DNA from 3 places in the Bacillus sp. FSL K6-0138 genome. Region 1 is predicted to be linked to each of the others. Evidence: predicted binding sites of a transcription regulator. Region 1 holds the regulator's gene; each other region holds the start of a gene.
What was found. The regulator NrdR, encoded in region 1, represses ribonucleotide reductase genes. The targets are predictions, from matches to a motif close to AACACNATATATNGTGTT.
Positions count from the first base shown of each region.

Region 1 (4,199 bases):
ACGCTCGCTCATTTGATAAAGTATGACACAAATCACGGACGGTATGAGCCCGATGTGAAAGCTTGCGGCGATCATCTTTTGGTAAACGGCAAAAAGGTGCTGCTGACGAGCCAGAGGGATCCGAAGCTGCTTCCGTGGGCAGAGCATGAAATCGATATCGTCGTTGAAGCAACCGGGAAGTTTAACTCGAAAGAAAAAGCTGAAGCTCATATTGAAGCGGGAGCGAAAAAGGTGATTTTAACGGCGCCCGGAAAAAATGAGGACATTACGATCGTCATGGGCGTTAATGAAGGGGACTTTGATGCTGAGCGCCATGCGATCATCTCGAACGCGTCCTGTACGACGAATTGCCTGGCGCCCGTTGCAAAAGTGCTTGATGATGCGTTTGGAATTGAAAACGGCCTTGTCACGACCGTACACGCCTTTACAAACGATCAAAAAAATATCGATAATCCGCACAAAGACCTGCGGAGAGCGCGCGCCTGCGGTTCTTCGATCATTCCGACGACCACCGGAGCAGCAAAAGCGCTGTCGCTCGTCATGCCTCATTTAAAAGGACGAATGCACGGCCTTGCTTTGCGGGTGCCTGTTCCAAACGTTTCTCTCGTTGATCTTGTAGCGGATTTAAAAAGCGATGTAACCGCCGAGGACATCAATGAGGCGTTCCGTATGGCGGCAGCGGGTTCCATGGCCGGAATTATCGATGTATGCGATGAGCCGCTCGTGTCTTCGGACTTTAATACAAATCCGTTTTCTGCGGTCATTGACAGCCTGTCAACGATGGTGCTCGAAAACAGGAAAATGAAAGTGCTTGCATGGTATGACAATGAATGGGGATATTCGTGCAGGGTCGTCGATCTCATCAGATACGTTGCGTCGAGAATGAAACATCCATCAGCTGTATAAAATAAAAGCATGGACGGATAAAAATAAAAAACCCCTTAACCATCAAAACCGCCTTGCAAAAAATATTCAAACAAAGTATACTATTTTTCGTGAACTTCTAGTCGTGAGCGCTTCGGCATTACTTAAAGGGTTAGGACCTCTCCGGACTAACTTTCCCCCGTGGTAAATGACCGGTTTAGTTGCTTGGAAATTCACTTTTTAATTCTTGTTAAGGGGGGGCCATGCTATGGAAACAATGGGGCGTCACGTCATCTCCGAACTGTGGGGATGCGATTTTGATAAGCTGAATGACATGGATTTTATTGAAAAAACGTTCGTAAATGCTGCACTGAAATCAGGTGCTGAGGTGCGGGAGGTTGCGTTTCATAAGTTTGCGCCTCAAGGTGTAAGCGGGGTTGTCATTATTTCTGAATCTCATCTGACCATCCACAGCTTTCCTGAACACGGATATGCCAGCATTGATGTTTATACTTGCGGAGATTTAGATCCGAACATTGCTGCGGATTACATCGCAGAAGAATTAAGAGCGGAAACAAGAGAGAATATCGAAATACCAAGAGGCATGGGGCCTGTACAGATCAAGCAGGCAAAAGCCAAAGCACAGGCGCTTTAATGCCTTTTAAGAGGAGCCGGATGAAAAAGCGAAAACCGCTTTTTAGATCCGCTCCTTTTTCATTTCCTGCAAAATGTCGCCCGTATTCTTTTGCCATTTTGTTTTCTCTTGGAAATAGAGAGTTTTTTTAATAAAATATAGAGAAGAAAGGCAAAGGGGATATGGCGTATGAGCGTTTTCCAAAAGGTTCAGGGATTTTTTTCGACCCATGCCGAAACATCCGACCATCATCATTTGGACGAGCTGAGGAGCCGTTACTATAAAGCGACTGCAAAACAGGCCCTGGAAGCCGTAGCAGAAGTGCTGGACGGAATGGGCGGCTGCACCGTCACTTCGGTGTCGGAAGAAAGAGGGGAAATAAGCGCAGAGATTACAAAGCCGAAAAAGGCTTTTTTGGTGGCGACTGTCGTATCGATCCGCCCTTTTGAGACAGCGGTAGATTTTAATGTATCGACGGAAACGGTTATGCCGACTGATTTTGGATACAGCCGCAGCATGGTTTCGTCGGTTTATCGGGAATTGGACCGAAAGCTGGCTCCTGCTGTAAAATGAAACAACTGAATAGGGAGCTGAAAAAATGAAATGTCCAGCGTGTCAGCATAATGGGACGAGGGTTTTGGACTCCCGTCCCGTTGATGAAAGCAGATCGATTCGCAGAAGACGCGAATGCGAATCTTGCAGTTACAGGTTTACAACATTTGAAAAGGTGGAAGAAATTCCGCTGATCGTCGTTAAAAAAGAAGGAATCCGTGAAGAATTCAGCCGGGAGAAGATGCTCCGCGGCTTGATCAAAGCGTGCGAAAAGCGGCCTGTCGCTTTAAAGCAGCTTGAAGATATTTGCTTTGAAATCGAAAAAGAGCTTAGAAACCAAGGCGTTTCAGAAGTGAAAAGCGAGAATATCGGCGAAATGGTGATGGACCGCCTGGCGAAAATCGATGAGGTCGCATACGTCAGATTTGCGTCGGTTTACCGCCAGTTTAAGGATATCAACGTATTTATCGAGGAACTGAAAGATTTAATAAAGAAAGAACGGTAAAGAGCTGAAAACTTGATCCAGCTCTTTTCTCATGACAAAAATCGCGGGCGGATGACATCCTGCCCGAAAAAAGGTGTAAAATGAGGACAAGAAACAAATTGGAAGGTTGACAATCGATATGAGTAATTACTGGAAAGATTTGCTTCCCGTTGATCCTTACGTCGTCAAGAGCCACGGGCTGCTTCAGGATTTGGACCGGCAAATTGTCACCCTTTTGTATCAGCCTTTGATCGGGTCTTTCTCGCTCAGCCTGTTTTTTACGCTCTGGGGAGAGCTTGAGCAAAACAGGATATGGGGGAACAGCTCGACCCACAGGCAGCTGATGGGGACGATGCAGGCCAGCCTGAAAACGATTCACGCCGAAAAAGAAAAACTTGAGGGAATCGGACTGCTGAAGACATATGTAAAAGAAACGGAGCAGGAACGCTTATTTATATACGAATTGATCGCGCCGCTCAGACCGGACGAGTTCTTTCAGGACGGAATGCTGAATGTGTTTTTGTACAACCGTGTCGGAAAAGCGCGGTTCCAGCAGCTGAAAGATTATTTTTCTCATCCGTCAGTGCCTGAAGAGGCGCGTGATGTCACGCGCTCGTTCAACGAAGTCTTTGCAGCCGTGCAGCCGAGCGAATGGAAGCTTTCGGATGATATGGCGGACGCTATGAAGCTTTCGGATGACCGGGAATATACAAAAGAGGGGCAAAGCAAACCGGTCGCGGTGACAGACGACGCGTTTGATTTTCAGCTGTTTCTGGCAGGGCTGTCCGAAACGCTGATTCCAAGAAAGGCGCTGACCGGCCAAGTAAAAGAAACGATTAAAAAACTTGCTTTTCTCTACGGAATCGAGCCGCTCGATATGCAGAACGTCGTCATGTCAGCCGTTGACGAACATGATATGATCACGACAGAAGCGCTGAGGAAAGCGGCGAGCGACTGGTATCAGATCGAAAGAAACGGCCTGCTGCCCGAGCTTGTCGACAAGGTTCAGCCGCTCAGGCTGCGCGAGCATACGAATGAACAGCCGGCGTCAAAGGAAGAAACGTTGATCGCCCTTTTGGAACAGGTGTCTCCGAGAAAACTGCTTCAGGATATCGCCGGAGGGGCGGAGCCTTCCAAAGCCGATTTAAAAATCATCGAAGAAATCATGCTTGACCAAAAGCTTGAGCCGGGCGTCATCAATGTCCTGATTTATTATGTCATGCTCCGGACCGATATGAAGCTTTCGAAAAACTACATTCAAAAAATCGCTTCCCACTGGGCAAGAAAAAAAGTGAAGACGGTAAGGGAAGCGATGAAGCTCGCAAAAGAAGAAAACCGTCAATATCTCGAATGGGCGCAAGGAAAGAAAAAGCAGGGGAATAAAAAAGTCATCAGGGAAGAGAAGCTGCCGGATTGGCTGCAAAACGAGGCGGCCGAAGCACTGCCTAAGGATGAGCAGACTGCGGCAAGCAAGGAAGATTTTGAATTGCAAAAGCAAAAGCTGCTCGAAGAAGTAAAAAAACTGAGAAACCATTCCGCCCTTTAAAAAGTGAGGTGAACAAGAGGTATGGAGCCGATTAAACGAGCTTTACAAGGCGTGACGACAAGGCCTGATTTCCAAAAGCGCCTTGAGGATATGAAGAAAAAAGTCCTTTCCGACCATGA
Region 1 covers NZ_CP150286.1:1,370,332-1,374,530, forward strand. Annotated here, with positions in the region: gene MHB78_RS07485 (glyceraldehyde-3-phosphate dehydrogenase) at 1-906, shown strand, start outside; gene speD (adenosylmethionine decarboxylase) at 1,133-1,519, shown strand; gene MHB78_RS07495 (hypothetical protein) at 1,688-2,071, shown strand; gene nrdR (transcriptional regulator NrdR) at 2,097-2,555, shown strand; gene MHB78_RS07505 (replication initiation and membrane attachment family protein) at 2,674-4,080, shown strand; gene dnaI (primosomal protein DnaI) at 4,102-4,199, shown strand, end outside.

Region 2 (4,199 bases), 1.9 Mb from region 1:
AGCCGAGACAAATGTCGCCGTCGGACTCGCCCGTTTAGGCTTCCGGGTGGGCTGGATGAGCAAGGTCGGCGATGATTCGCTCGGAACCTTCATTTTAAACGAACTGACAAAAGAGCGGGTCGACATTTCGGAAGTCAAACGCACGGCGGGAAGGCAGACGGGGATACTGCTCAAGTCTAAAGTTGTAAGCGGTGATCCTGATGTGACGTATTACCGAAAAGGATCTGCCGCAAGCACGATGAGCGTGTTCGACTATCCCGGGGACTATTTTAAACAGGCGAAGCATATGCACATCACAGGCATACCCCCGGCATTGTCAAAAGATATGAGGGAATTCACATGCCATGCCGTCAAACACATGAAGCAAGAGGGGAAAACCATTTCATTTGATCCGAATCTCCGCTTCCAGCTTTGGCCTGATCAGGAGACGATGATTCATACGATCAATGAGATCGCCGCCATGGCCGATTGGTTCCTTCCGGGGATCAGCGAGGGGAAGCTTCTTACCGGTCTAAGCACCCCTGAAGAAATCGCGGAATTCTATTTGAATCAGGGAGTCGGGCTTACAGTCGTCAAGCTCGGAAAAGAAGGGGCCTATTACCGGACGGAGGAAAAAAGCGGCTATGTACCGGGATTTGAAGTTGATCGAGTGGTAGACACCGTTGGTGCGGGAGACGGCTTTGCTGTCGGCATCATCAGCGGTCTTTTGGACCGGCTCCCAATCGAGGAAGCGGTACAGAGAGCGAATGCCATTGGAGCGCTTGCGGTCATGGCCCCGGGGGATATGGATGGCCTCCCGTCAAGAGAACGGTTGAACGGGTTTTTGACAGAGATGGAAAATCAAAAAATAGGAGGTTGACTTTGATGGAAATGTCCATGATCGAAAAAACGCAGGAACAGCTTGCAGATGCCGGTCTGATTGCGGTGATTCGCGCCAAGGATGCGGAGGCTGCCGAAGCTGTCATTCATCGCCTCATTGACAAAGGCATCACTGCGATTGAAGTCACATACACGACTCCGGGAGCGTCCAATTTGATCGAAAAGTTCGCCAAAATCGACGGTCTTCTTGTGGGAGCGGGCACGGTCATCAACGCGGATCAGGCGCGGGAAGCTGCAGATGCAGGGGCAAAGTTTATCGTCAGCCCCGGGTTTTCAGGAGAGCTGGCCGATGATATTGCCTCATTGCATACGTTCTTTATCCCTGGAGTTATCACGCCGAGCGAAATTATGGAAGCGGTGTCAAAGGGGTTTCGCATTTTAAAGCTGTTTCCCGGCGGCACATCCGGCGTCTCCTATATGAAAAATCTCGCCGGTCCATTCCCGGATATTCGTTTTATTCCGACCGGCGGCATTCATCCCGGAGATGTCGAAAAATGGCTTGACGCCGGAGCGCTGGCCGTAGGGGTCGGAAGTCAGCTTGATAAAGCGTCAGAAGAAGACCTTCAGCGCATTTTTAAAAGGACCAAACAAAAATAACGATATGCCGCAGCGTCATCATGATTCAAGATCAATAGCTTTGTTTTGTCATTAACTGAGATGGGAGAAAAAATGATGAAAATTAAAGCAACGATTGAACGCGTGCCGGGGGGCATGATGATTATTCCGCTGTTTTTGGGGGCGGCGCTGAATACGTTTGCTCCGGGCACGGCAGATTTTTTCGGAGGATTTACAGGTGCCTTGATTACAGGAACGCTGCCGATTCTAGGAGTATTTATTTTTTGCGTGGGGGCAACCATCGATTTTCGTTCTTCCGGCTATATCGCCAGAAAAGGGTTGACCCTCTTGATTGGCAAGGTGGGCTTTGCCGCTTTGCTTGGACTGATCGCCGCACAGTTCATTCCTGACGAAGGGATTCAATCGGGATTTTTCGCGGGCTTGTCCGTACTTGCAATTGTAGCGGTCATGAATGAAACGAACGGCGGGCTGTATTTGGCGCTGATGAACCATTTAGGCCGCAAGGAAGACGCCGGGGCCTTTGCCTTTATCAGCACGGAGTCGGGACCGTTTATGACGATGGTCACGTTCGGGGTCACGGGTCTCGCGGCATTTCCGTGGGAGACGCTCGCCGCCACCGTCATTCCGTTTTTGATCGGCTGCATACTCGGGAATCTTGACCATGAGCTGCGAGATTTATTCAGCAAAGTCGTTCCGGCAATCATTCCGTTTTTTGCATTTTCGCTGGGGAATACGCTCGACTTTAGAATGCTCATCAAATCCGGTATCTTAGGCATTGTTGTCGGCGTGTCAGTCGTTATCCTGTCCGGAGCCTCCCTTTATTTGCTTGACCGTTTCATCGCCAGGGGAGACGGCGTGGCCGGAGTGGCGGCATCATCAACGGCAGGTGCGGCAGTCGCCGTTCCGTATGCCTTAGCAGATGCAAACCCGGTCTTCGCTCCGGTGGCTGAGTCGGCTACGGCGATCATCGCGACAAGCGTCATCGTCACCTCCCTTCTGACGCCGCTTGCAACGATTTGGATCGAAAAACGGGTCAAACAAAGAAAACCTCCAAAACAGATCACCATTGACTATAAATAAATCGTCCGGCTGAAAGCGCCGCGGAACATTCCGTTCTGCAGCGCTTTTTTTTCGGCCTTTTCGGGGAACGTCACGAAATTGCCAAAATTAAAGAATGAAATTTGTGCTAACATCAATATGTAGTGTTTTTTATTTAAAAGAAACACAATATATGCTGTTTGATGGGAGAGGGAACGATGACACCTGGCGATAAAGAGCAAGGGTTAGTGCAATTAACGGAAACATTTCATGATATTGTAGGCTATGGAGATCACGATATTATGCAGGAAAACGCAAATGTCGACGGCCGTTCGCCGATGGGGCAGATGAGCCGGTTTGCGTCAGAGAGCGCAAGGCACTATGCGCTTCATTATTTGATGGCGCCGGAAATTAAAGAAGCAGTCGATGACAATTTTCTGTATCCGCACGATTTGGATTTTATGGCCAGCGGAACGACGACCTGCTGCCAGATCCCTTTGGGACAGCTTCTGAACGGCGGGTTTCATACGGGGCACGGCTCACTCAGGGAACCGAAAGACATCATGAGCGCGCTGTCTTTGGCTTCGATTATTTTTCAATCCAACCAAAATATGCAGCATGGCGGCCAGTCGTTTCCGATGTTTGACTATGACTTGGCGCCTTACGTCCGCAAAACGTTTGAAAAACACGTAAACAGGCTCAAAGGGTATCCGGCAGCATTAACCGAAGAGGAGATCACGGCAATCGCCTGGCAGGAAACGGACAATGCCACATACCAGGCCTGTGAAGCGTTCATACATAATGCCAACAGCATGCATTCGAGAGGGGGCGGACAAGTTCCTTTCGTTTCGATTAATTACGGAACTGACACATCAAAGGAAGGCCGCATGCTGATCAAGAACATTCTTAAGGCGACAAAAGCCGGACTCGGCAAGGGTGAGACGCCTATTTTTCCGATTCAAATTTTCAAGATGAAAGAAGGAATCAATGTTCACGAGACAGATCAAAACTACGATTTGTACCGGCTGGCTTTGGAAACGAGCGCCGAACGGCTGTTTCCAAACTTCAGCTTTATCGATTCTCCAGTGAACGAACCGTTTTATGACGGAACGCCTGAAAGCGAAATTGCCTATATGGGATGCAGAACCCGCGTCATGTCCAACATCAATGGGAAAGAAAACAGCATCGGACGGGGAAATCTGTCTTTTACCTCAATCAACATTGTGAAAATTGCCCTGCTGAGTGAAAGCGTCGAGCAGTTTTTCGAACACTTGAGCCGCTATCTCGATTTAACCATTAAGCAATTGCTGGAGAGGTACGCTTTTCAATGCAAAAAACGAGCAAACGATTTTAAATTTCTGTATTCACAAGGCATCTGGCATGAAAGTGAAAGGCTGGAGCCTGATGACACGCTTGAAGACGTCCTCAAGCACGGGACGCTCAGCATCGGATTTATCGGACTGGCTGAGGCTTTGACCGCCTTGACGGGCAAACATCACGGAGAGAGCGATGAAGCGTTCGAATTAGGCAAAAGAATCGTCCAATTTATGAGAGACAAGGCTGATGAAGCAACGGAGAAGCACAAGCTTAACTTTTCGCTGATCGCGACCCCTGCCGAAGGGCTGTCAGGAAAATTCGTCAAAAAAGACAGAATCCAATTCGGATCCATCAAAAATGTAACAGACCGGGTGTACTACACCAACTCG
Region 2 covers NZ_CP150286.1:4,108,401-4,112,599, reverse strand. Annotated here, with positions in the region: gene MHB78_RS21620 (sugar kinase) at 1-859, shown strand, start outside; gene MHB78_RS21615 (bifunctional 4-hydroxy-2-oxoglutarate aldolase/2-dehydro-3-deoxy-phosphogluconate aldolase) at 865-1,476, shown strand; gene kdgT (2-keto-3-deoxygluconate transporter) at 1,552-2,535, shown strand; gene MHB78_RS21605 (anaerobic ribonucleoside triphosphate reductase) at 2,712-4,199, shown strand, end outside.
Region 2: MHB78_RS21605 (anaerobic ribonucleoside triphosphate reductase) is a predicted target of NrdR. The motif match lies at 2,677-2,694, and genes of this name have one in related genera.

Region 3 (4,199 bases), 1.2 Mb from region 1:
AAGCGGCATTCCCGTGTTTCCCTGCTCCGTATCCAGAAGCGTCAGCCCCGCGAGCACTTTCATGTATGTATCCTGCTCGTTTTGGCCCAAGTACTTCCATGTGAGGAGATCGCCGTTTAGGGCGATTTCCTCCGGAAGCCAGAACTGTTTTACATTTTGGTTGTAAAACATCTGGGTAAAATCGTCTTCATGCTTCGACCAGTTTGCTGCGTCATATATTTTCGTCACTTTCTCATACTCTCCTTTAATCAAACGACACAAGAAAGGCAGCTTTCTTGCCCTGTATCCTTCGTTCTTGCATAGTAAAGTGTTTTGATGCCTTTGTGATGGGCATAAAGATCGATCCGGTTCAGATCGCGTGTCGTCATGGTATCTTTCAGGAACAATGTAAAGCTTATGCCTTGGTCCACGTGCTGCTGGATCGTCGCAATCATGTCCACAACCTTAAACATATCCATATCGTACGCTTCTTTGTAGTAGAACCAGTTGTTCGGCGCAAGTCCAGGCATTGGATAGTATGTTTTCGAATTGCCGTACGTCCTTTCTTCAATCCGCTCCATAATCGGCATCACGGACGCTGTGCTTGACTGCACGTATGAAATGGAGCCGGTCGGCGCGATGCACAGTCTGTAGCTGTGGTACAAGCCGTGCTCTGCAACAAATTCCTTCAGCCGTTTCCAGTCTTCTTTCGTCGGGATGTGCATGCCTTCAAATAGCTTGGCAATTTTCTCGAATTTAGGCGTGAAGTCCTGCGTGATATACTTCTCGAAGTATTCTCCCGTCGCGTATGCGGAACCTTCATATTGATGGAACGTCTCCCCTTTTTGCTTGGCGATCTCTGCCGAACGTTCAATAGAGTAGAAGTTCATCATCATAAAGAAGGTGTTCGCAAAATCTCTCGCTTCTTCGCTCTCATAGGCGATGCCGTTCTGCGCCAAATATCCGTGAAGGTTCATCGCACCGAGGCCGATGGATTTCATCGCTTTGTTCGCTTTGCGGACAGCCGGCGCATTCGTGATATTCGTCGTTTCTGAGACGTGCGTCAATGAATCGGTCGCAAGCTTGACCGTTTGTTCAAGCGATTTGTTTTTCATGACATTCAGGATGTTTAACGATCCCAGGTTGCAGGAGATATCCAGACCGATTTCGTCTTCTTGGCCGTAATCGGTGTAAGACGAAACTTGGGAAGCCTGAAGCACTTCCGAACAAAGGTTGGAGAATTTAACCTTTGACAGATGGTTATTCGCGTGAACTTTGTTGACGTTATCCTGGAACATGATGTACGGATACCCGGATTCCGATCTTAAAATCGCCAGCTTTTCCAGCATTTTGCGCGGGTTTATTTTTTCCTTTTTGACCCTCGGGTCTTCCACTAAACGGTCGTACATCTCGTTCATGTCCATTTCGTCCAAATGCTCGCCGTACGCTTTATAGACGGTGTGCGGATAGAAGACGTAAGCTGCTTTATCCTCTCTCGCCAGCTCGATGAATTTATCGGGAATGACGACGCCGATGGATAATGTTTTCACCCTGACATCCTCGTCTGCCGAAATTTTCTTCGTATCAAGGAAATCGTTGATGTCGCGGTGGAAAATGTTTAAGTATGCCGCTCCTGAACCTTGTCTCTGTCCCATTTGATCTGCATAGCGGAACGCGTTGTCGAGCAGCTTCATCACGCCGACAACCCCTTTTGTCGCATTTTCGACGTCTTTGATGGCTTCGCCTTTCGCACGCAATTTTGAAAGGTTGAGGGACACGCCTCCGCCAAGCTTGGAAAGCTGCATCGAAATATCCACGGCTCTGGAAATGTCGTTTAACGAATCGTTGACTTCAAGGAGAAAACAGCTGACAAGCTCGCCGCGGCGTTTGCGGCCGGCATTTAAGAACGTCGGCGTGCTCGGCTGATATTCCTGATTGATCATCATTCTGACGAACTCTTTCGCTTTCTCCTTATCGCCGTTTGCGAAGAATAAGGCGACAATGGAAATCCGGTCTTCATAGCGCTCCAGAATTTTTTTCTTATCGTTCGTTTTCAGCGCATAATCGTTGTAAAACTTAAAAGCGCTCATAAATGACGGGAATCTGAATTTTTTTGCGTATGCCTCTTTGAACACTTCTTTGATTTCTTCAAATGTGTACCGGCTTAAAAATTCTTCTTCATAATAATCATTTTTGATTAAGTAGTCGATTTTTTCTTTCAGATCATGGAAAAACACCGTATTTTGGTTGATATAATCAACAAAATAGCTATGTACCGCTTCTTTATCTTTATCAAATTGGAATTTCCCGTCTTTTTGAATCATGATCTCATTGTTTAACTGGATCCATTTTGGCACTTGATTTTCTGACAACTCTTTCTACCTCCTGAGTAAACAGTTCAACGTCTTTGGCCGTCCCGCTGAGTTCAAATTTGTGGAGAATCGGAACTTGATACTGTCTCGATATTTTTTCTGCGCTCCTCGCAAAATTATCTCCCCAATTTCTGTTTCCGCTCGCCGCAACCCCGAGTAAGAGATGGGCGTTTTTTTCAAGAAACATCTCAGTTGTTTTCGGAACTTCTCCAAACCCTGTCGTGTACGTGATCAAAATAAACGGCTCGTCTAAATACTCGTCTGCGCTGACTTTCCGTTTATTCCGAAACGGCGTTTTATCTACAAAGCGCTGAACATTCCCCGTCTTTGAATCAAATACGATTTGAATCATCATTATCACGACCTATTAAAATTGTTCCCGAGTCTCTCAACTCGCCTTACACAATATATAGTATACTATCATTCAGAAAAACACAATATATTGATACGCAAGTCGAGAAAGTTCACAATTTGCTCCAAGCTGAGGAGCCGCAGGCCAAAGAAATATGAGTAGAATGAGAGCTGACGCTCACCCTACTCATCAAACCGAAATCTATCATAACACGAAAAAAATTGAGTTAGTAGACTAGACTTTTTCACTTATTTTTTGTAAGCGTCGCAACACTTGTTCTCGCATACTTCTTTAATATCGGCTTCGATTCCGAGTTCTTCAAGCACGGATTTAACGGCCGTCAGGATGGATGCCTCGCGGATCAGCTCTTTTCCGTTTACAAGAATGCTTGTGCCGTATTCGTAGCAGGACTCGTCTTCACACGTTTCTTCCCAATGGTTGATGACAATTTTAGGTTTCATTGTACGCTCATTCCTTTGCATTTAAAAACTTATGTGTTAACCAATACCTAGTTTATCGATTCGCGGCTGCTTTGTAAATTTGTATGCATCGCGCCGCCCGGACATAAAAAAGACCATGCAGGGGGCATGGTCTTTCGAAGCCGCGAATCCTTATTCGAGTTCAAGCTGGACGTTTTTTTGCGGTGCAAATGTTGAAATGGCATGCTTGTATATGAGCTGCTGCTTTCCTTCTGTCTCAAGCAATACTGTGAAATTGTCAAATCCTTTTACCTGTCCGCGCAGTTGAAATCCATTGAGTAAAAAGACCGTGACAAATGTATTTTCTTTACGGATCTGATTCAAAAACTGATCTTGAATATTTATCGATTTCATATTCTGGTCCTCCTTGTTTCTCTATAACATATTGTTTCGATTAAAGTTCGAGCTTTCCTGCTATATAAGCGAAAATTTCCTGTTTTTTCTGCTCAATTTTGACAGGGGGCGTCATATCAAACCAGGCGACGTCCATTTTGTTCCTGAACCACGTCAGCTGCCGTTTGGCATAGCGTCTTGAGTTTCGCTTTAAAGTCTCAACTGCAGCCTCAAGCGGCTCCCTGCCCTCAAGATATGCATAAAGCTCTTTGTAGCCGATCGCCTGAACAGACTGGCAGTCTCTGACCTTTTCATCATAGAGCTGCTTCACTTCTTCCAAAAGCCCATCGTCCATCATCTGGTCGACCCGCCTGTTAATTCTGTCGTAAAGCGCTTCGCGGTCCATCGTTAACCCGATGAGGGCCGCATTGTACAAAGGTTCTCTTTTCTGTCCTTCCATATGTTCAGTCATCGTTTTTCCGGAGGTATGTAGAATTTCTAGCGCTCTGATGACCCTGCGCGTGTTGTTTGGGTGAATCGCTTTCGCCGATTCCGGGTCGCGCTCTGACAGCAGGCCGTACACATAATCTGATCCTTTTTGTGACGCGATATTCTCCATTTCCGCCCGGAAAGCGGGATCGCTTGCTTCATCCGTAAATGAATAGTCATAAAGCACAGATTGAA
Region 3 covers NZ_CP150286.1:2,535,509-2,539,707, forward strand. Annotated here, with positions in the region: gene nrdF (class 1b ribonucleoside-diphosphate reductase subunit beta) at 1-228, opposite strand, end outside; gene nrdE (class 1b ribonucleoside-diphosphate reductase subunit alpha) at 249-2,351, opposite strand; gene nrdI (class Ib ribonucleoside-diphosphate reductase assembly flavoprotein NrdI) at 2,308-2,703, opposite strand; gene MHB78_RS13435 (hypothetical protein) at 2,952-3,164, opposite strand; gene hfq (RNA chaperone Hfq) at 3,315-3,536, opposite strand; gene miaA (tRNA (adenosine(37)-N6)-dimethylallyltransferase MiaA) at 3,577-4,199, opposite strand, start outside.
Region 3: nrdI (class Ib ribonucleoside-diphosphate reductase assembly flavoprotein NrdI) is a predicted target of NrdR. The motif match lies at 2,751-2,768, and genes of this name have one in related genera.